DNA from 2 places in the Pseudoalteromonas sp. D15MCD-2 genome. Region 2 is predicted to be linked to the other one. Evidence: predicted binding sites of a transcription regulator. Region 2 holds the regulator's gene; the other holds the start of a gene.

Region 1 (12,320 bases), 1.1 Mb from region 2:
TCATCGTAGTACTTAGTTACCGCATCAGCACGCTCACTGATTTTTTCGTTGCTTACGATATCGTCAAAGATAAGTTCAGGAGATTGCGTAACGTTACGGATAATGTGTGTGTATGAACGGCTGTGAATAGTTTCACTGAACGCCCATGTTTCAATCCAAGTTTCTAGCTCAGGAATAGACACAATAGGTAGTAACGCAACGTTAGGCGAACGACCTTGCACACTATCAAGTAGCGTTTGATATTTTAAGTTGCTTAAAAAGATGTGCTTTTCGTGCTCTGGTAACGCTTGGAAGTCAAGACGGTCTTTACTTACATCAACTTCTTCAGGACGCCAAAAGAACGAAAGTTGCTTTTCAATTAGCTTTTCGAAGATAGGGTACTTTTGTTGGTCGTAACGTGACACGTTTACCGTTTGGCCGAAAAACATCGGTTCTTGTAATTGGTTATTATGATTTCGGCTAAAAGTTGTATATGACATAGTGATTTCTCAAAAAACAGTCAGGACAAAGCGGGCTAATGAGCCCGCTTTTGTTATGTTATTAATTTAATTAGATTTTACAAGCGCCGCCTGCACAACCGTCATCTTCTACCTCTGGTGTTAACTCATCTTGAGAGTCTGATGCACCATCACGTGTGTTGTGATAGTACAGGGTTTTAACACCAAGTTTATACGCAGTCAGTAGGTCTTTTAATAGCACCTTCATAGGTACTTTACCGCCTTCGTACTTAGATGGATCATAGTTAGTGTTTGCAGAGATCGTTTGGTCAACGAATTTTTGCATAATACCAACCAGTTGTAGGTAACCATCGTTTGAAGGAATATCCCACAGTAGCTCGTAGTTATCTTTCAGATTTTCATAATCTGGCACTACTTGCTTTAAGATACCATCTTTACTTGCTTTAACGCTGATATGACCACGTGGTGGTTCAATACCATTTGTTGCGTTAGAGATTTGCGATGATGTCTCTGAAGGCATTAGGGCAGATAGCGTAGAGTTACGCATACCGTGCTCTTTAATGCTTTCTCGTAATGAGTCCCAATCTAAGTGAAGCGGCTCTTCACAGAACTGATCTAGGTCACGCTTGTAAGTATCTGTTGGCATAATGCCTTGAGAATACGTTGTCTCGTTAAATTTAGGACACGCACCACGTTCTTTCGCTAACTCATTTGATGCTTTCATTAGATAATATTGAATTGCTTCAAATGTTTTGTGAGTTAGGGCATTTGCGCTGCCATCTGAGTAACGCTTACCATTTTTCGCTAAGTAGTACGCGTAGTTAATAACACCAATACCTAGCGTACGACGACCCATAGTTGCGTTTTTCGCCGCAGGAACAGGGTAGTCTTGGAAATCAAGTAAGTTATCAAGAGCACGTACTGCAAGTTCAGCAAGTTCCTCTAATTCGTCAAGTGATTCAATTGCACCTAAGTTAAACGCCGACAGCGTACAAAGTGCAATTTCACCTTCTTCATCCATTACATTGCTAAGTGGCTTAGTTGGTAATGCAATTTCTAAACATAAGTTAGATTGACGAATTGGTGCCACAGTCGAGATGAACGGGCTGTGCGTATTACAGTGGTCAACGTTTTGTAAGTAGATACGACCTGTGCTCGCACGCTCTTGTGCAAACATTGAGAATAACTCAATCGCCTTAATACGTTTTTTACGAATTGACTCGTCTTGCTCGTATTTGATGTATAGCTCATCAAACTTTGCTTGATCTTCAAAGAACGCATCGTATAGACCTGGTACATCTGAAGGGCTAAATAATGTGATGTAATCGTCTTTGATTAAACGGCTATACATTAATTTGTTGAACTGCACACCGTAGTCAAGGTGACGTACACGGTTATCATCAACACCACGGTTGTTCTTAAGAACAAGTAGGTTTTCAACTTCTAAGTGCCAAAGCGGGTAGAACAGTGTTGCTGCGCCGCCACGAACACCACCTTGTGAACAGCTCTTAACCGCTGTTTGGAAGTGCTTATAAAACGGAATACAACCTGTGTGGTACGCTTCGCCGTTACGAATAGGGCTACCAAGCGCACGGATGCGACCGGCATTAATACCAATACCGGCACGTTGTGAAACGTATTTAACAATCGCAGACGATGTTGCATTGATAGAATCTAGGCTATCACCACATTCAATAAGTACACATGAGCTGAACTGACGTGTAGGGGTACGTACACCTGCCATGATAGGGGTAGGTAATGAAATTTTGAATGTAGATACTGCATCATAAAAACGCTTGATGTAATCAAGGCGTGTCTCTTTTGGATAATCAGAGAATAAGCTTGCAGCCACTAAGATATATAAAAACTGTGCACTTTCGTAGATTTCACCAGTAACACGGTTTTGAACTAAATACTTACCTTCAAGTTGCTTTACAGCAGCGTAGCTGAAGTTTAAGTCACGGTTGTGATCGATGTAAGCATCTAACTCGTCAATTTCTTGCTCGGTATAATCAACAAGTAGGTGTTGATCATAACGCTTGTCTTCAACTAATTTCGTGATGTGATCGTATAAGCGTGGTGGCTCAAATTGACCGTACGCTTTTTTACGTAAATGGAATACAGCTAAGCGAGCAGCTAGGTATTGGTAATCAGGCGTATCTTTAGAGATCTGATCAGCTGCAGCTTTGATGATTGTTTCATGAATGTCATCGGTACGAATGCCGTCATAAAATTGAATATGTGATTTTAATTCAACTTGTGAGACAGACACATTCTCTAGACCTTCTGCGGCCCAAGCGATCACGCGATGGATCTTATCTAGATCAAGTGACTCTTTACGGCCGTCACGTTTGCTTACAGATAGCTGTTGGTTCATAGTTTTGCCTGTATTCCTTGGGAAATTATAGTTGTAAAGACAAAGGTATTCTTTATGTAATTATTATTATTAAACGCCAGGGTGATCTAATTGAATAACATTTAGCCACAATATCTGGTGTTGTTTAAATTGCAGATCACAAGATAGTGTGGTCTGCGCTGTTTTGCAAGGGATAGAATTGCCCCATTTTGTGGATAACTATTGGATAAACGCATTGTGTTAGTGACCATTAACCTTTGAACATTCATAGACGACGAAATTTGTAGAAATCAACAAAAGATCCAGAAAATTTACCGTTTTTAAAAATAAATTTTGACTGATTTTTTTATCATCAATGAATGCTCAAAAGTAAATCAAATCACAATATATGGTGTTTCAGTTATCAAATAACACTATATATGGTTGAAACCATCAATCGGCGTTTGCCAATTGAAATCCGCTTGCCAGCCAAGTGCAGCGTCTACACTGGGTATATAACCCCATAACGCTGTTGCGCTGTACATATTGGCCGCTTTTGCAGCTTGAATATCACGTTCAGCATCACCGATATACAAACAACGGCTCGGATCAACGTCTAAGATCTCAGCGGTGTGTAATAGTGGATCCGGTGATGGTTTTGATACAGCTAATGTATCGCCACTCACAACTGCCTTTGCATCACGCAAGGAGGGAATAGCTTGCACTAAGGGCTCAGTTAAAAAGCCGGGCTTATTAGTCATAATGCCCCACTTAATATTGTTTTGCTCAAGTGCAATTAAAAGCTGTTCGATGCCATTGAAACATTTACTGTGCACAGCAATATCTTCGGCGTAGTAGTCAAGAAGCTGCTGGCGCAAGGCGAGTTGTTCAAGTTCGGGCCATTTATCCCCAAACCCTACTTCTAATAATGCATTTGCACCGTTAGACGCAGCAGGGCGATAAACATGCTCAGCAACAGGCGCCACATTGGCATCTGCTAACACGCGGTTCAATGCGCCACCTAAGTCATCTGCGGTATCGAGTAGTGTGCCATCTAAATCAAAGATAAAAGCATCAAAATCGATAGAGGGTGTTTGTACACCACTCATCAGGCTAGTTTCTCAAAGTGCAGGATGTAATTAACACTTACATCATCATTTAAGCTGTACTGCTTAGAAAACGGGTTATAGTTAAGGCCGGTACTGGCGCGTACTTTTAATCCCGCTTCTTCTGCCCATGCAATAAGCTGTGCAGGTTTAATAAACTTTTTATGGTCATGAGTACCTTCAGGAACCATCTTTAAAAGCTTTTCAGCACCGACAATAGCAAACAAATAAGCTTTTGGTGTTTTATTTAATGTTGAAAAGAAGACATCGGCGCCCGGTTTAGCAAGCTCTGCTACAGCACGAATAATAGAAGCAGGATCTGGAACATGCTCAAGCATTTCCATACAGGTCACAACATCAAAGCGAGCAGGGTGCTCAGCAGCAAATTGCTCTGCAGGTACTTTTATATAATCAACAGGTACGCCTGTTTCTAAACTATGTAACTTAGCAACGGTAAGTGGCTCTTGGCCCATATCGATGCCGGTTACTTTAGCGCCCATACGCGCCATACTTTCACTTAAGATGCCGCCACCACAGCCAACATCTAAGGTTTCCTTATCAAATAAGCCGCCTACTTTATCAGCGACAAAATCCAAACGTAGAGGATTTATTTCATGAAGGGGTTTGAACTCTCCGTCGCGGTCCCACCAACGTTCTGCGATGGCTTCAAACTTTGCAATTTCTGCATTATCTACATTTTGATGCTCGGTCATAAAAAACTTCCTCGTTAATCTGAGGCCATTATATAGGGGGAAATTAATAAATCGCAAAGATTTAGCGCCTGTAAATCTAAATAAATTGTGATAGCATGGTCTGGAAATAATAACTAAAGCTCTTAAGACGGCGGTTTGCCTCTTAATGAGTCAATACTGAAGGAATGTGAAATCAAATGACTGATCTCGCCAATGAAATTCTGCCAGTCAATATTGAAGATGAATTAAAAAACTCCTACCTTGATTACGCGATGAGTGTAATCGTAGGACGTGCATTGCCAGACGTACGTGACGGCTTAAAGCCAGTTCACCGCCGCGTTCTGTTTGCAATGAACGAACTCAATAATGATTGGAATAAACCTTACAAGAAATCAGCACGTGTTGTTGGTGATGTAATCGGTAAGTACCACCCACATGGCGACAGCGCGGTATATGACACCATCGTTCGTATGGCGCAGCCTTTCTCATTACGCTACATGCTTGTTGACGGCCAAGGTAACTTTGGTTCTGTTGACGGTGACTCTGCGGCAGCAATGCGTTATACGGAAGTCCGTATGGCGAAAATGTCACATGAATTATTAGCTGATTTAGAAAAAGAAACGGTTGATTACGTACCGAACTACGACGGTACTGAGCAAATTCCTGACGTATTACCTACTAAAGTACCTAACTTATTAGTAAATGGTTCTTCGGGTATCGCGGTTGGTATGGCGACTAACATTCCACCTCATAACTTAACAGAAGTTATCAATGGTTGTTTAGCGCTTATTCAAAACCCTGATATGTCAATTGCTGACCTTATTGAATATATCCCGGGTCCAGATTTCCCGACTGCGGCGATTATCAATGGTAAAAAAGGCATTGAGCAAGCGTACTTAACCGGTCGTGGTAAAGTATATATCCGTGCTCGCGCTGAAATCGAAGTTGACGAAAAAACCGGTCGTGAAACAATCATCGTTCACGAAATCCCTTATCAAGTTAACAAAGCACGCCTTATTGAAAAGATCGCAGAGCTTGTTAAAGATAAGAAGATTGAAGGTATTAGCGCACTACGTGACGAATCAGATAAAGACGGTATGCGTATCGTTATCGAAATCAAACGTGGTGATGTTGGTGAAGTAATCTTGAACAACCTATATGCACAAACTCAGTTACAAACTGTGTTTGGTATGAACATGGTTGCACTTGATAACAACCAACCTAAGTGTTTCAACCTAAAAGAAATGCTTGAAGCGTTTATCGTGCACCGTCGTGAAGTTGTTACACGTCGTACTGTATTCGATTTACGTAAAGCCCGTGACCGTGCTCACACGCTTGAAGGCCTCGCGATTGCCCTTGCGAATATCGACCCAATTATCGAACTTATTCGTAAGTCACCAACACCAGCAGAAGCAAAAGCTGCACTAACAGCACGTCCTTGGGAACTAGGCACTGTTAAAGCGATGCTTGAAAAAGCGGGTGAAGATAACGTAGCACGTCCTGATTGGTTAGCGGCTGAACTAGGTATCCGTGACGGTCAGTACTATCTATCTGACCAACAAGCACAGGCAATTCTAGACCTACGTTTACACAAACTAACAGGTCTTGAGCATGAGAAGATCTTAGACGAGTACCAAAACTTACTTGATCTAATTGCTGAGCTTTTACACATTCTTTCAAGCCCAGAGCGTCTAATGGAAGTTATCCGCGATGAGCTTGTAGAAATTAAAGAGCAATATGGTGACGAACGTCGTACTGAAATCAGTGCAGCTGCTCACGATATTAGCCTTGAAGACCTAATCAATGAAGAAGACGTTGTCGTAACGCTTTCTCACGAAGGTTACGTTAAGTATCAACCATTATCTGACTACGAAGCACAGCGTCGTGGTGGTAAAGGTAAATCAGCAACGAAGATGAAAGATGAAGACTTCATCGAACGTCTATTAGTTGCTAACACGCACGATACAATCTTATGTTTCTCAACAGCAGGTCGCTTATACTGGTTGAAAGTATATCAGTTACCATTAGCAAGCCGTGCAGCGCGTGGTAAGCCAATTGTTAACTTATTACCACTTGAAGCTGATGAACGTATTACTGCTATCTTACCAGTACGTGAGTACGAAGAAGATAAATTCATCTTCATGGCAACTGCGTTTGGTACAGTTAAGAAAACACCACTTACAGCATACAGCCGTCAACGTGCGAGCGGTATCATCGCTGTTAACTTAAATGAAGGCGATAGCCTAATTGGTGTTGATATCACTGATGGCACGAATGAAATCATGCTATTCACTGATGCTGGTAAAGTTGTTCGCTTTAAAGAAGCAGAAGAGTCAGAAGTTGTTGATGAAAACGGTAACCCAGTTCTAGACGAAAACGGTAACCCAGAAATCCGCTTCAAAGGTGTACGTCCAATGGGTCGTACAGCAACAGGTGTTCGTGGTATTAAGATGGCTGACGACCAACGCGTTGTGTCGTTAATCGTACCTAAGTCAGATGGTGCAATCCTAACTGTGACAGAAAACGGTTACGGTAAGCGTACAGCACTTGAAGATTACCCCTCGAAGAGCCGTGCAACACAAGGTGTTGTATCAATCAAAGTAAGCGAGCGTAATGGCGCTGTGGTTGGTGCAGTACAAGTTGACGATAACGACGAAATCATGATTATCTCTAATCGCGGTACCTTAGTACGTACCCGTGTAAACGAGGTTTCTACGGTTGGTCGTAATACTCAAGGCGTTATTTTGATACGAACTATTGACGAAGAGCAAGTAGTTGGTTTACAACGTATCGAAGAAATCGAAGTTGATGAGCTTGAAGCCATCGAAGGCGAGGCCGTTGAAGTAGTCGATACCAATACTGAAGAAACGGGTGATAACCCACCTTCAGAATAACATTGATTTAAAAAGCGGCTTCGGCCGCTTTTTTTATCCGCACTATAATTACTGGAATGAGGCAAAGTAATGACTAAGTATAATTTTTGTGCAGGACCGGCAATGCTACCGCCGGCAGTTATGCAAAAAGCACAAAAAGAATTTATAGATTGGCAAGGTTTAGGTGTCTCTGTGATGGAAATTAGCCATCGCAGCAGCGACTTTTTAGCGCTTACCACTAAATGTGAAGCAAGCCTGCGTCGTTTAATGAATATTAGCGATGAGTTTGAAGTGTTATTTATGCACGGCGGTGGCCGTGGTCAATTCAGTGCTGTACCATTGAATCTTCACCTTGATGATAAGCCAGCCGTGTACTGTGAAAACGGTGTGTGGTCTAAAGGGGCTACTTCAGAAGCGGCAAAATTCACTGCAGTTGAAAGCATCAATGTACGTGATGATGAGCAGCAAAATGGCCAGTTCTCTATAAAACCAGCAAGCAGCTGGGAATTACCAGCTGATGCGTCATACATTCACTATTGTCCGAATGAAACCGTAGATGGCATAGAAATTTTTGACGTACCATCACACCCATCAGCACCGATTGTGGCTGATATGTCATCGACTATTTTATCGCGCGAGTTTGACGTAAATCAGTTTGATCTTATTTACGCTGGCGCACAAAAGAATATTGGCCCATCTGGTTTATCGATTGTTATTGTACGTAAAACGCTATTAGAGCGTGAAGGGCTTGCAAAGCCAGGTATTCTTGATTACGCCTTAGAAGCAAAACAAGGCAGCATGTATAACACACCACCTACATTTGCGTGGTATTTAGCTGCTGAAGTATTTGAGTGGCTTGAAGCAAACGGCGGCGTTAAAGCGATGGAAGAACAAAACATCGCAAAAGCAGAACTTCTTTACAGCTACATTGATAGCTCAGATTTTTATAGCAACAAAGTTGCTAAGCATTGCCGTTCGCGTATGAACGTACCGTTTTGGTTAAACGACGAATCACTGAATGATAAATTCATTAGTGAGTCAAAAGAAGCAGGCTTATTAGCCCTTGAAGGTCACCGTATTGTCGGTGGTATGCGCGCAAGCATTTATAATGCGATGCCACTTGAAGGTGTTCAAGCCTTGGTTAATTTTATGGAAAAATTCGCCAAGGAGAACAGCTAATTATGGAACAGCTTCGTCTTGAACCGATTACAAAGGTAAATGGTAGTGTGACACTACCAGGCTCAAAAAGCTTATCAAACCGTATCTTACTGCTTGCTGCTCTTGCAGAGGGCACAACGGTTGTTGAAAACCTATTAGATAGTGATGATATTCGTCACATGCTAGGTGCATTAAATCTTTTAGGCGTAAATGTTTCGCTTAATGAAGATAAAACAGTGGCCACCGTAGAGGGTGTTGCAGGTAAATTTAAAACTCCGAGCGAGCCTTTATTTTTAGGTAATGCCGGTACTGCTTATCGTCCACTTACAGCCGTTTTAGCAGCTGTAGAAGGCGAGTACCAGCTGGTTGGCGAGCCTCGCATGGAAGAGCGCCCAATTGGCCATTTGGTAGATGCACTGCAAGCACTGGGTGGTGATGTTGAATACCTTAAGCATAAAGATTATCCACCACTGGCCATTAAAGGCGGCAAAATCAACGGTGGCAAAGTTGCAATTGATGGCAGCATTTCTAGCCAGTTCTTAACAGCGTTACTAATGGCAGCACCATTATTTAATGGCGATACAGAAATTACCATTAAAGGTACACTGGTATCAAAGCCTTACATTGACATTACCCTAGATGTAATGAAGCGTTTTGGCGTTACAGTAAGCCATGACAATTACGAAACATTTTACGTTAAAGGCTGTCAGCAGTATCAAGCACTTGAGCGCATTATGGTTGAAGGTGATGCATCAAGCGCCTCTTATTTTGTTGCGGCGGCTGCAATAGCAGGTGGCGAAATTGAAATTAACGGGGTAGGTGCGGTATCTGTTCAAGGTGATATTGGTTTTGCCAAAGTTATGGAGCAAGTAGGCGCCAAAATCGATTGGTATGATGAAAAGCTGGTGGTTCGTAAAGGCGAGCTAAACGCTGTCGATATTGATGCCAATGCAATTCCAGATGCGGCAATGACACTCGCCACTGTTGCGCTTTTTGCTAAAGGTAAAACAGCTATTCGTAATATCTATAACTGGCGTGTAAAAGAAACAGATCGCCTATATGCCATGGCGACTGAGCTTCGTAAAGTTGGTGCAGAAGTGGTTGAAGGTGAAGATTTCATCGAAATTACACCACCAGAAACATTTAACGATGTAGCGATTGATACCTATAACGATCACCGTATTGCCATGTGTTTTGCAATGGTTGCCGTTGGCGGAAAGCCGATAACCATTAACGATCCTAAGTGTACATACAAAACTTTTCCAACGTTTTTCAAAGTACTAGAGTCTGTCTCAAGTCAATAAAACAGAAGAAAATATAAAAAGTTACATTCTAAATGCGGATCTATTTCTAGAACTGGCGTATAATATCGCGGTTTTATTTTGGTGTGCATTGCAGGAGGTTATAAATGCAGGCGTTATCAATGCCCGTAATCACCATCGATGGCCCAAGTGGTTCAGGTAAAGGAACTGTTTGTCGCTTGTTAGCCGAGAAATTAGGTTGGGATGTATTAGACAGTGGAGCGATTTACCGTGTGCTGTCACTTGCAGCGCTTCATCATCAAATTGAACTAGATAATGAAGATGCGCTAGTACCGCTAGCTGCAAACTTAGATGTGCAGTTTTTGGTCGATAGCCAAACGCATACTTCTAAAATTGTATTGGAAGGCGAAGACGTCACAACCACAATTCGTAACGAAGAAGTGGGTGCTGCGGCATCAAAGATTGCTGCATTACCACGGGTGAGAGAAGCATTATTACGTCGTCAACGTGCGTTTCGTACTGAGAGCGGCTTAATTGCCGATGGTCGTGACATGGGCACAGTTGTGTTCCCTGATGCACCATTGAAGATTTATTTAACCGCATCAGCTGAAGAGCGCGCTCGTCGTCGCTTTGCTGAGTTGAACGAACGCGGTCTTGATGTTACACTAAGTGGTCTACTTGAGGACATAAAAGCTCGCGATCACCGTGATATGACGCGTGAAGTTGCGCCGCTTGTTCCTGCAGAAGACGCCATTGAGCTCGATACTAGCGAGCTTAATGCAATGCAAGTGTTTGATAAAGTTGTAACTTTACTCGACGAAGCAGTACTTGCAGGAAAGCTTCCAAAAGCTTAAAAGTAATTTATTAAGGTGCCGGCAGGAAGCTAGTGCTATTTTAACAACCCCATGCAGCATGGTTGCTAATTGGTTATTTAATTATTTAGAGACGTATAATGTCAGAAAATTTTGCGCAGTTATTTGAAGAAAGCCTTAAGGGTTTTGAAGCAGAGCAAGGCTCTATCGTTAAAGGTACTGTTATCTCAATCGAGAACAACATCGTACTTGTTGATGCTGGTCTTAAATCTGAAAGTGCAATCCCTGCTGAGCAATTCAAAAATGCTGCTGGTGAACTAGAAGTTGCTGTTGGCGACGAAGTAGATGTTGCTTTAGACGCAATCGAAGACGGTTTCGGTGAAACTATCCTTTCTCGTGAGAAAGCGAAGCGTCACGAAGCGTGGATCCGCTTAGAAAAAGCATGTGAAGAGCAAGAGACTGTTACTGGTGTTATCAACGGTAAAGTTAAAGGCGGTTTCACTGTTGAAGTTGATTCAATCCGTGCCTTCCTACCTGGTTCACTTGTTGATGTTCGTCCAGTACGTGACACAACTCACCTTGAAGGTAAAGAGCTTGAGTTCAAAGTAATCAAGCTTGACCAAAAACGTAACAACGTTGTTGTTTCTCGCCGTGCAGTTATCGAATCAGAGAACTCACAAGAGCGTGAAGAACTTCTTGCTAACCTTGTTGAAGGTCAAGAAGTTAAAGGTATCGTTAAGAACCTTACAGACTACGGTGCGTTCGTTGACCTTGGTGGTGTTGACGGTCTACTACACATCACAGACATGGCGTGGAAGCGTGTTAAGCACCCTTCAGAAATCGTTAATGTTGGCGACGAAATCGCAGTTAAAGTTCTTAAATTCGACAAAGAAAAGACTCGTGTATCTCTAGGCCTTAAACAGCTTGGCGAAGATCCATGGGCAGCTATCGCTGGTCGTTACCCAGAAGGTTCTAAGCTTTCTGGTCGTGTAACTAACCTTACTGACTACGGTTGTTTCGTTGAAATCGAAGAAGGCGTAGAAGGTCTAGTACACGTTTCTGAAATGGATTGGACTAACAAGAACATCCACCCTTCAAAAGTTGTTTCACTAGGTGACACTGTTGAAGTTATGGTTCTTGAAATCGACGAAGAGCGTCGTCGTATTTCTCTTGGTCTTAAGCAATGTATTGCTAACCCATGGCAAGAATTTGCTCGTCTACAAAACAAAGGCGACCAAGTTACTGGTAAGATCAAATCAATCACTGACTTCGGTATCTTCATCGGTCTTGAAGGCGGTATTGACGGTCTTGTTCACCTTTCAGACATTTCTTGGAACACGCCAGGCGAAGAAGCTGTACGTGAATTCAAGAAAGGCGACGAAATCACTGCTATCGTATTACAAGTTGACCCAGAGCGTGAGCGTATCTCTCTAGGCGTTAAACAAATCGAAGCTGACCCATTCAATAACTACCTGGACGCAAACAAAAAAGGTGCTATTGTTAAAGGTAAAGTGACTGAAGTTGATGCGAAAGGCGCAACTGTTGAGCTAATCGAAGGCGTTGAAGGTTACATCCGTGTAGCTGATATCGCTCAAGAGCGTGTTGAAGATGCTACTACTGTAGT
Region 2 (12,320 bases):
TGAAGTTAGTTGAAAAAGCTGCACCGTTATTTTTCACCATCAGTGGTAATTCTAACTGCTGACAACGCTCTTGTGTCATTGTTAAACAAATTAAACCACGGCCATGTGTTGCCATAAAGTTGATAGCATCAGCACTAATGTGCTCTGCTGCGATGATTAAATCGCCTTCATTTTCTCGGTCTTCATCGTCCATTAAAATAACCATTTTACCGGCTTTAATGTCATCGATAATTTCTTGCGCGCTGTGTAAATTCATAATGTGCCCATGAGAGTATGATTAATAGTGACGTATCTTTGCTTATTTAATAAAGCCAGCTTGTGCTAGCAAGCTCATTGATATGTCTGAACGGGAAGGTTGTTCAGCCCCTTTAATTAGGCGCTCTAAATAGCGAGCAATCTGGTCAACTTCTAAGTTCACCTGAGTCCCCACCTGAAATTCTGCAATCGTTGTTTGCTCTGCAGTATGCGGAACAATCGTCAGCTTAAAGCGATTTTGCTCAACCTCGTTGACGGTTAGGCTAATGCCATCAATACACACAGAACCTTTGTACGGAATGTACTTCATTAAATCATTGTCTGTGCTTAACCAGTACTCGGTTGCACGAGCATTGGGACTAATACTTTCGACAGTCGCAATACCATCAACATGCCCTGACACTAAGTGCCCTCCTAAGCGAGAAACCGGTTGCATGGCTTTTTCGAGGTTAACTGTTTGACCTTTTTTATAATGTGCAAACCCAGTTAAGCTAATTGTTTCGTTTGATAAGTCAGCACTAAAACCATCGCTATGTTTAGCGACAACCGTTAAACACACACCATTGGTGGCAATACTGTCACCGAGCTTGACGTCTTTCATATCCAAATTAGCGCTTTGAATACGAATAGCTAGATCACCTTGCTTTTGTGTTAGTTCAACAATTTTACCTGTTGCTTCAATAATTCCAGTAAACATAGTGCTACTCTTTATTTTCAATGTCTGTGGCTTGCTTTGCTTTTATCGCTGTTAAGCGAATATCGTCGCCAATCACCACTGTATCAGTAAAGTTCAGTTCAGTGATATCATTCATCATGGTGACTTCTGCAAAGTTTAGTAAGCTTTTGCCCATATCACCTATTAACTTAGGGGCAATATAAACAATGTATTCGTCAATTAAATCTTGCTCTGCGAACACCCCAGCAAGGGTTGCCCCCGCTTCGAGCCAAATATGATTAAATTGTAGTTCAGCAAGACGCTTTAAAACCGCCGATAAATCAACTTTATTGTTAATTGCTGGTACTACTTCGTGTTTAACAAAGTGAGGCCATTTGGTGTGATTATCAAGCGAAGTGGTAAAAATTATCACCGGGCTCTCGATGCTGAATAACGCAAGCTCAGGCGTTAACCTGTTTTGTGAGTCAATAATGATTCGGGTTGGTTGGCGCAAAGGCAAAGAGGTTGGCATGGTAAATGGCAACTCATCAACACGAACATTAAGTTTGGCATTATCAGTAATAACGGTGTCTGCACCGGTTAAGATAGCACAGCTTTGCGCACGAAATGCTTGCACATCTTGGCGCGCCTTAGGGCCTGTTATCCATTTACTTTGGCCGTTATTTAGCGCAGTTTTACCATCTAAACTACATGCCATTTTACAAGTCACATATGGCAATCCAGTTTCCATACGCTTTAAAAAGCCTTTATTTAAATCGCGCGCTTGTTGTTCAAGTAAACCTGATGCAACGCTAATACCGGCGTCAGCTAAAATTTGTAGGCCGCGACCACTCACCGCAGGGTTTGGGTCAACCATAGCGGCAATCACCTTGCTAACACCCGCGGCTTTTAAACCTTCGGCACAAGGTGGAGTTCGTCCATAATGACTACATGGCTCTAAAGTCACATATGCAGTGGCGCCTTTCGCGTTGTCGCCAGCTACAGCCAAGGCATTCACTTCAGCATGGCCCTGCCCTGCTAATTGATGAAACCCTTCACCGACTATTTCGCCATCTTTAACCAAAACACAGCCAACATTCGGGTTTGGCGTCGTAGTAAAACGACCTAGTTTAGCAAGCTCAATGGCACGCTCCATATAAGCCGTATCAAGCTCTGTAAACGACATGATTAATCACCTAAACGAGCGATTTCTTCACCAAACTCGCGAATATCTTCAAATGAACGATAAACCGATGCAAAGCGCACATAGGCTACTTTGTCGAGTTTCTTTAGTGACTCCATGATGCATTCGCCAATTAAATGGCTAGAGATTTCACGCTCACCCGTAGCACGAAGTTGAGATTTAATGATGTTAACGACTTCGTCGACCTGCTCAGTGCTCACTGGGCGTTTCTCTAAAGCGCGATGCAAGCCATTCAGTAACTTGTCTTCATTGAATGGTTCACGGCTACCGTCTTGCTTGATGACTCTTGGCATCACAAGTTCAGCGCCCTCAAAGGTGGTAAAGCGCTCATGGCATTCGTTACATTCACGTCGACGTCTCACTTGGTGACCACCGCCAACTAGTCGAGAATCAATTACTTTAGTATCTTTTGCGGTGCAAAAAGGGCAATGCATAGGGTTCAACTTCCGTTTATAAAAAACAAAAAAAGGCCGCTTAGTAAGCGGCCTTTATAATAGCAAAAAACAACGCTATTGTTATCTTAATTACGGTTTAACTAGTAATTAAGCGTAAACTGGTAATTTTTTACAGATAGCTTTAACTTTCTCTTTTACTTCTGCTTGTACAGACTCATCGTTGATGTTGTCTAGTACGTCACAGATCCAGCCAGCAAGCTCTTTTGACTCAGCTTCTTTGAAACCACGGCGAGTAATAGCCGGAGAACCAATACGAAGACCAGACGTTACAAACGGTGAACGAGGGTCGTTTGGTACTGAGTTTTTGTTTACAGTGATGTTTGCGTTACCTAGTGCAGCGTCAGCATCTTTACCTGTGATATCTTTATCGATTAGGTCAAGAAGGAATAAGTGGTTGTCTGTTTTACCAGAAACAACTTTATAGCCACGCTCTTGCAGTACTTCAACCATTGCTTGTGCGTTCTTAACAACTTGTGCTTGGTACGCTTTGAATTCTGGTTGTAATGCTTCTTTGAAAGCAACCGCTTTAGCAGCGATGATGTGACATAAAGGACCACCTTGACCGCCAGGGAAAACAGCGCTGTTTAGCTTTTTGTAGATCTCTTCATCACCACATGCAGAAACGATTAGACCGCCACGAGGACCTGCTAATGTTTTGTGAGTTGTTGTTGTAACAACGTGTGCGTGAGGGATTGGGCTTGGGTATACACCAGCCGCGATAAGACCAGCAACGTGAGCCATATCTACGAATAAGTATGCACCTACTTTATCAGCGATTTCACGGAATTTAGCCCAGTCAACAACGCCTGAGTATGCAGAGAAACCAGCGATGATCATTTTTGGCTTGTGCTCTAATGCAAGTGCTTCAACTTGAGCATAATCAATTTCGCCTGTTTCGTCGTTTAGGCCGTATTGAATTGCATTGTACGTTTTACCAGAAAAGTTAACGTGTGAGCCGTGAGTTAAGTGACCACCATGAGCTAAGCTCATACCTAGTACTGTATCGTGCGGCTGAAGAAGAGCTTGGAAAACAGCTGCGTTTGCTTGTGAACCCGCATGTGGTTGAACGTTAGCGTAATCTGTGCCGAATAATTCGTTTGCACGGTCAATTGCTAATTGCTCAACAACGTCAACATGCTCACAACCGCCATAGTAACGTTTGCCTGGGTAACCTTCAGCATATTTGTTGGTAAGCTGAGAACCCTGCGCTTCAAGTACGCGTGGGCTACAGTAGTTTTCAGACGCGATCAGTTCGATGTGCTCTTCTTGACGAGCCGTCTCTTTATTGATGGCTGCAAATAACTCTGGATCGAAATCCGAAATATTCATGCTACGTTCTAACATGGGGTCTCCTAAGGCAACGTGTATGGTGTTTTTTAAAGGCTGTATTGTACGCTTAAAACGCACTTTTGCCTATCTTGTAAAGATGAACATATTTAAACAGGGATTGAATTTATTTCACAGTGTTTTAATAATGATATTTTTTTATTGATACATAACAAAAATTTATAAATTTAAAATATTTCATAGATATTTAAAATGTTACTTAAACAAAAATCGCTCTGTTAAATTGCGTTTTTATTAGGGCAAACTAAGCTTATAAGACTGGTCAATATCAAGGATGGTATAAGTACATGTTAGCTAAACCAATATACGAATTAGTCCCCTACGGATACTTTTTTCTCGGCATCAGTTGTATCACATTAGCCAATAATTATGTGCCTACATTAATCGGTGTAATCTTATTTTTATTAGGTGCTAACATTTGGCGGATGCGTTCTGAAGCCAGAAGAACCGATCATTCAAGCCAGCGAGTCAAGCAAAGAAAACGTCGCTATTACTATGAATTTAAACCTTTTATCATTTTTATTTCGGCATTCACCTTGATGCAATGGACGCAAAATGAACTCGTTTCGGTGATCAGTATTTTGCTGTGTATCTCGGCAGGGGTCATTCTAAGCATGCGGATTTTAAACCGTCATAGCCATTCGTTACTTCATTGAGGGCTTTATTAAAAGACTGCATAAAAAAGAGCGGCTTAGCCGCTCTATAATCAAGGTTATGCTAATTTATTTAACAGCTCAGTTCGAAGCAATTGATAATCAAAGTTAATATCTTCAGCCAAACACTCATTTGCTAGCGCATCAGCAAGTGGTTTCGGCATAGGTAGTTCGATGTCTAAAATTTCTTCTACACTGTCTTTAAATTTTGCTGGGTGTGCAGTCGCTAAAAAGATACCTGCACTGCCATCTGCTAGATTTTCTTTCAAGCCTTGATAAGCAATTGCAGTATGAGGCTCTGCGATGTAACCCGTTTGATGAATTTTTTTCATCACCTCTTTTGTTTCTTCTTCGCCAACACAGCTTGAATAAAAATCATCATAGCTAAACCATTTGTTATCCAACATAAACTGAACACGTGGCCAGTTATTTGGTTTACTCACATCCATGGCGTTCGATAACGACTCAAGTGTGTCATTCGGCGCCCACTCTTTGCTTTGTAAGAAACGTGGCACCGTGTCGTTTTGGTTAGTTGTAGCACTTAGTTTCGCTACTGGCATACCAAGCACAGCACCGATCATCGCAGCGCACACATTACCAAAGTTACCACTTGGTACTGAGATATGCGCTTTACTACGCTGCTCTTTAGGTAATTGAGCAATGGCTTCAAAGTAATAGCAAACCTGTGCAACTAAACGACTGATGTTGATTGAATTAGCAGAATTTAGACCTAGCTTTTGTTTAACTTCATCGTCTAAGAAAGCTTGCTTTACCATGCTTTGGCAATCATCAAAGCTACCATCAACAGCATAGCAGTGAATGTTATTGCCTAATGTTGTAAATAGCTTTTGCTGCGCTAGTGAAATTTTACCTTTCGGGTATAAAATCACGACATCGATATTTGGCTTATTATAAAATGCATGGGCAACCGCAGCCCCCGTGTCGCCCGATGTTGCAGTTAAAATTGTTACTTTTTCGCCTTGGTTAAATTGTGCAAGACACTCAGCCATAAAACGGCCACCAAAGTCTTTAAACGCAAGCGTTGGACCATGAAATAGCTCTAAGCAATAAATATCTTTTTCTACTTCAACCAGTTTCACATCAAAGTTAAAAGCATTTTGTACCATCTGTGCAACGGTATCGGCAGGTAGTTCATCGCCAATTAGGTGCGATAAAATCTTGCTGCTACGACTAACAAAGTCTAAATCAAGTAACGCATCAATGTCTTGAATTGGCGAAAGGCTTTCTGGGAAGAATACCCCTTGGTTACGTCCTAACCCCGTTTTTACCGCTTCAACAAACGACACCTGTTGTGTTTCATCTTTTAAATTATGTAATTGCATGTTTATTCCTTAAATTCTTTAAAGCTGTCGTGTGCCAAGCTGATCAAGTTTACAGATGTGGCTGAAACCTTGTTCATTTACGTAATTATCATTCAGCCAAGCTGCACACTTTTGAGCAGCTTCAAGACTCTTACACACGGTAAATAATGTTGGGCCAGCACCAGAAATACTGATAATCTCTGCGCCAAGCTCTGGCAAGGCACTTTTAGCTTCAGCAAAACCTTGGATTAATGGTGCGCGATGTGGCTCAGCGATTTCATCTGTCATAATTGATAACGCAGCATCAAAGCGACCAGTAAGCAATAAGCTGCTAAATGCAGACAGTCGCTGTGCAAACTCAACACTGTCGTGCATTGATAATTGCGCTGGCAATACCGAACGCGCTTTTGCAGTATTCAGTGAAAAACCTGGAAAAGCTGCTACGTAATACCATTGATTATCAACGGGTAACGAAATTGACTTGTTCGGAATCAGTTCACCAGTTAATTGCAAACCACCTAAATAACAGGGTGTGATGTTATCGTAATGACGGCCGCCACTAACAATGGCTTCAAAATCAGCCATCAACTCGATAAGTTGCTCTTGAGATAAGTTGGTTTCGGCAAATTTATCAAGGGCAGCAAATGCTGCCACCACAGAACAAGCACTTGAACCTAAACCTGAGCCAATTGGTAGGTTCTTTTTAAGCTCAAGTTTTACCGCTGGCATAGCCGGCGCAACGTGTTCTTTAAAATGAATTAAACATTGATAAGCCAAGTTTTCTTCAGCATTAGCAGGCAGTTTATGGGCATAGTCGCCAGAGCAGACAAAAGTATCTTGCTCAGCGGCACTCACCTCTACAACATCGCCTAATAAAGTGCCATCGATAGGTGCCAGCGCAGCACCTAGTGCATCAAAGCCGACAGCAAAATTCCCGATTGAAGCGGGTGCATATACACGGATCATGACCAGCTCCTAACGTGTTAATGTTTTTAAGATATCAGCAAATACGCCTGCAGCCGTTACTTCAGCACCTGCGCCATAACCACGAATCACAAACGGACGTGGTTGATAATATTGACTTAAGATTGCCAATGCATTTTCACCGTCACGGATATCGTAAAGAGCATGGCTACTATCTACGGCTTCAATGCCTACTTTACATTGACCGTTTTCAATAGTGCCCACATAACGAAGTACTTTACCTTCACTTGCAGCACTTTGAATGCGGTCGTTAAACTGTGCATCAAGTGATGGTAGTTTTGCCATGAAATCTGCTACAGAATCATCTTCTGCAAACCCTTTTGGTAAAACTGATTCAACTTCAATATCGCTTAGTTCTAACTCAAGACCCGATTCACGAGCAATGATCAGTAGTTTTCGAGCAACATCAGTGCCTGATAAATCATCACGTGGATCTGGCTCTGTAAAACCACTTTCTTTTGCTTTTAACGTTGCTTCGCTAAGAGATAAACCATCTTGTAGCGCACCAAACATATACGATAATGAACCCGACAAGATACCGCTGAACTTAATAAGCTCATCACCGGCACCAAATAGTGATTTCAAGTTATCAAGTACTGGTAAGCCTGCACCTACGTTTGTTTCGTATAAAAACTTACGGTTATTCTTTTGTGTTGCTGCTACTAAATCTTGGTAGTAAGCATACGAGCTAGTATTGGCTTTTTTGTTTGCCGCAACCACATGGAAACCGGCATTCAAGAAATCAACATATTGCGCAGCAAGCTTATCGGCTGAGCTACAATCTACGATCACAGGGTTAATTAAATGGTTTTGTTTAACAAATTGCTCAACCAGATTTAAATCAAATGCTTGTTCTGACTCGGCTAGTTTGTCTTGCCAGCCATCAAAAGCGATGCCTTCGCTATCTAGATAAAGCTGTCTTGAGTTAGCAACACCGTACAAGTTCAGCTTGATGTTACGTTTTTCAAGCCATGCTTGCTGACGCTCTAACTGCTGAATAAGCTCTTGGCCCACTAAGCCACAGCCAAGCAAAAACACATCGATTGAAGGAATGTGAGTAAAGAAGTTCTCATGGCACACTTTTACTGCGTCGTTGCATAGTTCACCGTCGATAACCGCTGAAATGGCGCTTTCAGTCGAATCTTGTGCAATGGCAACAATGTTAACCTGCGCTTGAGCTAATGAAGCAAAGAACTTAGCCGCTAAACCTTTGTGCGCACGCATGTTATCGCCAACTAGAGTAACAATCGCAAGGTTACGCTGCACTTGTACTGGTTCGATTAAGCCGGCTTGTGATTCTAATTCGAAAGCAGTTTGTAATGCTTCTAAAGCAAGAGATAGGTCACTCTCATGCACACAGAAACTGATGCTAAATTCACACGAAGATTGAGTGATTAGTACAATTGAAACATTGTCGTGCGCCAGTGCATTAAATACTTTTGACGCCATGCCAACTTTGCCTTTCATACCTGGGCCAGACACCGTTAACATAGCGAGGTTTTGTAAACTTGATAATGCTTTAACTGGATCGTTCGACACACTGTCGTTACTGATCACAGAACCTTCTGCACGTGGGTTATGAGTATTTTTGATCTCGCACGGCACACCCGCTTTGGCACAAGGTAAAATCGTTTTCGGGTGCAATACTTTCGCACCAAAGTAAGACAGCTCCATTGCTTCTTTATAAGATAACGAATCAACCTTAGATGCTTTTTTGATATAACGCGGGTCTGCATTGTAAACACCGTCAACATCAGTCCAGATTTGGCATACTTCAGCTTCTAGGCATGCTGCCGCAATAGCTGCTGAGTAATCGGAACCATTGCGACCAAGTGTTGTTAGCTCACCTTGCTCATTGGCAGCAGTAAAACCCGGCATGATATAAATAGTGCTCGGTGCCGCTTTTAATGCTGCTTGAAAACGTAACTTACTTGCAGCCAAGTCAGCTTCAGCATCAATATAGCCACCCACTGAAGCTATGCAATCTGTCGCTTCTAAATAACGAGCATTACTTTCTTTAAGCATACACTCCATTAAGGCTACACTTACGCGCTCACCAAAACTGATTGCATAAGCACGTACTTGGTCTGGGCAGCACTTTAAAAGTGCAACACCATCTAGTTTATTCTTAAGTTCGCTCAAATCAGGCCAACTTGCTACCTGACCAAAGTCAGCTTCAACAGCAGCTTTTAGTTGTTCACAGCGCGCAACCAATGCTTGCCATAACTCACTAAAATCTTGTCCCTGCTCTGCAGCGCTTGCTAATGCTACTAATGAATCTGTCATACCACCCGGTGCTGACAGTACTAACAGCATTTCATCGCGTAATTCTTCTTTGACTAACTGAGCTACCTGTTGCAAACATGCGTAGTCGGCCAAGGACGACCCACCAAATTTTAATACTCGCATTATTTATGTTTCCTCATTCCATAAACGAAAAAGGCCTGTGTTCTAGTGAACACAGGCCTATAATTTTGTTGCACCGACCTATGCCACTATCCCGTAAGGATGATGGTTGTAATAATAATGGTCGTTGCGCGATTAAATGTTTTCATAGCCTGTAGACTGCCTTAAATATAGCCAGCCTGTCAACCCTTAAAGAAAAGATAAATTATGCGTTTGTGTTATATAAAAGATTAGTGAATACCAAATTTATGCAAAGTTGCTTTTAGTCGCACAAGATCTATCGGTTTATCAATGAAGTCAATAGCACCCAATTTTACTACTCTTTGTTTCATTTCAGCCTGAATATCAGCCGAAATTACTATAACAAAGCACTCAATTTTCTCTGCTTTGATCGTTTCGAGCACTGCAACACCATCCAATTCTGGCATGGTTAAATCTAAGCACAATAGATCAAAGTTTTGCTCGCGCAATAAGGCAAGAGCTTCGCGGCCATTTGTGGCTTGTTGAACATCTGCATCCAAGCAATCCCCTAAACAGCGTACTACCTGCTTTCGGGCAATATTTGAATCATCACAGACCAGTACTGAAAAATTAGGATTATTCATGAAATAAAAATCTTCGCTGTAGCAAATACAACATCAAAAAAGGCTAAATTAAAGATGGAATAAATTTATAACACACTTTTTCAAGCGCAGTAAGGGCAAGTTTTTTCAAAATTTACTAACAATTTATAAATGTTCCAGTAAAAAAGGATATATTTATTTCTTTTTAACCATTTATTAGCTAACTTTAGAACTAGCTGAATGTATTACAATTGTCACCAAGGAGCTATGGATATTCCATGCTACAAAAAAGCCTGTCCAAAGAATTATTAACAAATGTACTCTCAGTCTACTTTTTACTTACTTTTGTAGTGACCTGTGGACAAGTTATTGCTGAGTACGTTAATACCAAAGATTATATTCGCGACGAGTTAACGACTTTACAAAAAACATTTAGCCGTAGTTTAACCCGCGCTATTTGGGAACTGAACGATAAACAAACCATCACCACGGCTGAGGGCTTACTGGCAATCCCTATGATCGAGGGTATTATTGTGCGTGATGATAGCGGCGAGGTACTCTCTCAGTTAGGTCGCTCGTTAGATATTCACGAGCTATACAGTCAACAGTTAGTGCAAGAAGAAGCGATTATCGAAGATACGCCATCAGGCTTATTCGGTTACACATTCCCACTCATTTTTGAATTTTCGGGTAAAACAACCCAAGTAGGTGATGTAACCCTGTTCTCAAGTCGTGAAGTGGTATTTAGCCGCATCATGATTTCTATCTACTTTTTAATTGGTAATGCAATGATCAAAACCACCTTTTTGATCATTCTTTTCTTACTTGCATTTAGAAAGCGCTTAACCGAGCCATTGGCACAATTCACAGAACAAATTGAAGATCTTGAACTAAACGACCTAGAAGGCCGCCATATCGAGATCAAAACTGTTGAGCACAACGAATTAAAAGTAATGGAAGAGTCTTTCAACCGCTTAATAGATAAGGTAGTACTTTACCGTGAAGAGCTCGAACATACGCAAAAAGAGCTTTTAATAAGCAACGAAAAGCTCGACCAACATAACTTACAGTTAGAGCAAGAAGTAGCGCGCAAAACATCAAACCTAAGCCAAGCGATGATGGACTTGCAGCAACAAAAATACGAGCTTGAAAAACAAAAGCTGACACTAACTGAAGAAATTGATTTACGTAAACAAACTGAACAAGAGCTCATTACCAAGCAAACTGAATTACAACGCTACCTTGATGAACTAAATATGGCGCAAGAGCGCTTAGTTGGCTCAGAAAAAATGGCAGCATTAGGTGGCTTAGTGGCGGGTATTACTCATGATGTTAATACACCTATTGGGATTGGTGTTACCGCAACGTCATTTTTACAAGAACGCTTGGACCAAATTGAAGCGGCATATAAAGAAAAAACCCTATCGCCAAAAGCGCTTGAAGAGTTTATTAATGACGCCAAGCAAAGTACTAGCCTACTCACTAGTAACCTAGACCGAGCTTCTGAGCTGGTTGCAAGCTTTAAGCAAATTGCAGTGGACCAAGCCAGTGAAGCGGTACGTACCATTAACTTTAAAGAGTATTTAGGTGAAGTGATCCGCTCACTCCATCCAAAGCTAAAGAAAACATCGCATCATATTAATTTAGATTGCCCTGATGATTTAACACTTAACCTGCCTGCGGGTGCGATTAGTCAAATTTTCACAAACTTGATTATGAACTCACTCATTCATGGTTTCGAAGGGATTGAAAGTGGCATCATTGATATTGTTATCAAAGAAGAAGATGACGAAGTCGTTATCGACTTTAAAGACAATGGTAATGGCGTATCAAAAGAGCAGTTAGAAAAGCTATTCGACCCATTCTTTACAACCAAGCGCGACCAAGGCGGCAGTGGCTTAGGCACACATATTACTTTTAACCTCGTTAAACAAACCCTAAGTGGCGATATTGAGGTATCTAGCGAAGTCGGTAAAGGCTTGCACTACCATATTAGTTTTCCGAAAAACATGCCAAAACCACTTTCAATGTTTAACTCATAAGCAATTAGCGTTGATGCCGAAATGATTCATTTCGGCATCAGTTTTTTATTGCTATGATTGGGCAAATTTATTGAAAGGATTAGCCTAATTATGTGGTTTAGTAACCTTATCTGTTACCGTTTTAAACAAGACGTTTCATACTCTCAAGAAGACTTCGACAAAGCCCTAGAACAAGACTTGTTCCGCTCATGTACAGGCCAAGAGCTTTCAACATTTGGTTGGACAAAAGCCTTTGGTAAGCATGGTCAAACCCTATCTCATTTCTCTCAAGACAGCATTTTAGTATGTGCTAAACGTGAAGAAAAAGTACTGCCAGCTGCCGTTATCAACGAATTAGTTGCAGAGAAAGTTGAGCAAATCGAAGCGGAAGAAAACCGTCCAGTAAAGAAAAAAGAAAAAGACGAACTAAAAGAAAATATTCTGCACACTTTACT

The links. Region 2 encodes NrdR, which represses ribonucleotide reductase genes. Its sites were predicted from a motif close to AAACACNANATNTNGTGTTT; they were not measured.
Region 1: a site for NrdR is predicted at 2,939-2,958, ahead of nrdA (class 1a ribonucleoside-diphosphate reductase subunit alpha). Genes of this name have one in related genera too.

What each region holds. Positions count from the first base shown of each region.
Region 1 is NZ_JBCFQE010000001.1:1,765,189-1,777,508, forward strand. It holds gene nrdB (class Ia ribonucleoside-diphosphate reductase subunit beta) at 1-479, opposite strand, end outside; gene nrdA (class 1a ribonucleoside-diphosphate reductase subunit alpha) at 550-2,835, opposite strand; gene AADY36_RS07960 (HAD family hydrolase) at 3,228-3,902, opposite strand; gene ubiG (bifunctional 2-polyprenyl-6-hydroxyphenol methylase/3-demethylubiquinol 3-O-methyltransferase UbiG) at 3,902-4,612, opposite strand; gene gyrA (DNA topoisomerase (ATP-hydrolyzing) subunit A) at 4,789-7,485, shown strand; gene serC (3-phosphoserine/phosphohydroxythreonine transaminase) at 7,555-8,643, shown strand; gene aroA (3-phosphoshikimate 1-carboxyvinyltransferase) at 8,646-9,926, shown strand; gene cmk ((d)CMP kinase) at 10,031-10,738, shown strand; gene rpsA (30S ribosomal protein S1) at 10,837-12,320, shown strand, end outside.
Region 2 is NZ_JBCFQE010000001.1:2,870,032-2,882,351, forward strand. It holds gene ribBA (bifunctional 3,4-dihydroxy-2-butanone-4-phosphate synthase/GTP cyclohydrolase II) at 1-256, opposite strand, end outside; gene AADY36_RS13235 (riboflavin synthase) at 299-952, opposite strand; gene ribD (bifunctional diaminohydroxyphosphoribosylaminopyrimidine deaminase/5-amino-6-(5-phosphoribosylamino)uracil reductase RibD) at 957-2,096, opposite strand; gene nrdR (transcriptional regulator NrdR) at 2,099-2,548, opposite strand; gene glyA (serine hydroxymethyltransferase) at 2,657-3,913, opposite strand; gene AADY36_RS13255 (hypothetical protein) at 4,204-4,572, shown strand; gene thrC (threonine synthase) at 4,629-5,912, opposite strand; gene thrB (homoserine kinase) at 5,931-6,857, opposite strand; gene thrA (bifunctional aspartate kinase/homoserine dehydrogenase I) at 6,867-9,284, opposite strand; gene AADY36_RS13275 (response regulator) at 9,512-9,886, opposite strand; gene AADY36_RS13280 (sensor histidine kinase) at 10,123-11,886, shown strand; gene rdgC (recombination-associated protein RdgC) at 11,977-12,320, shown strand, end outside.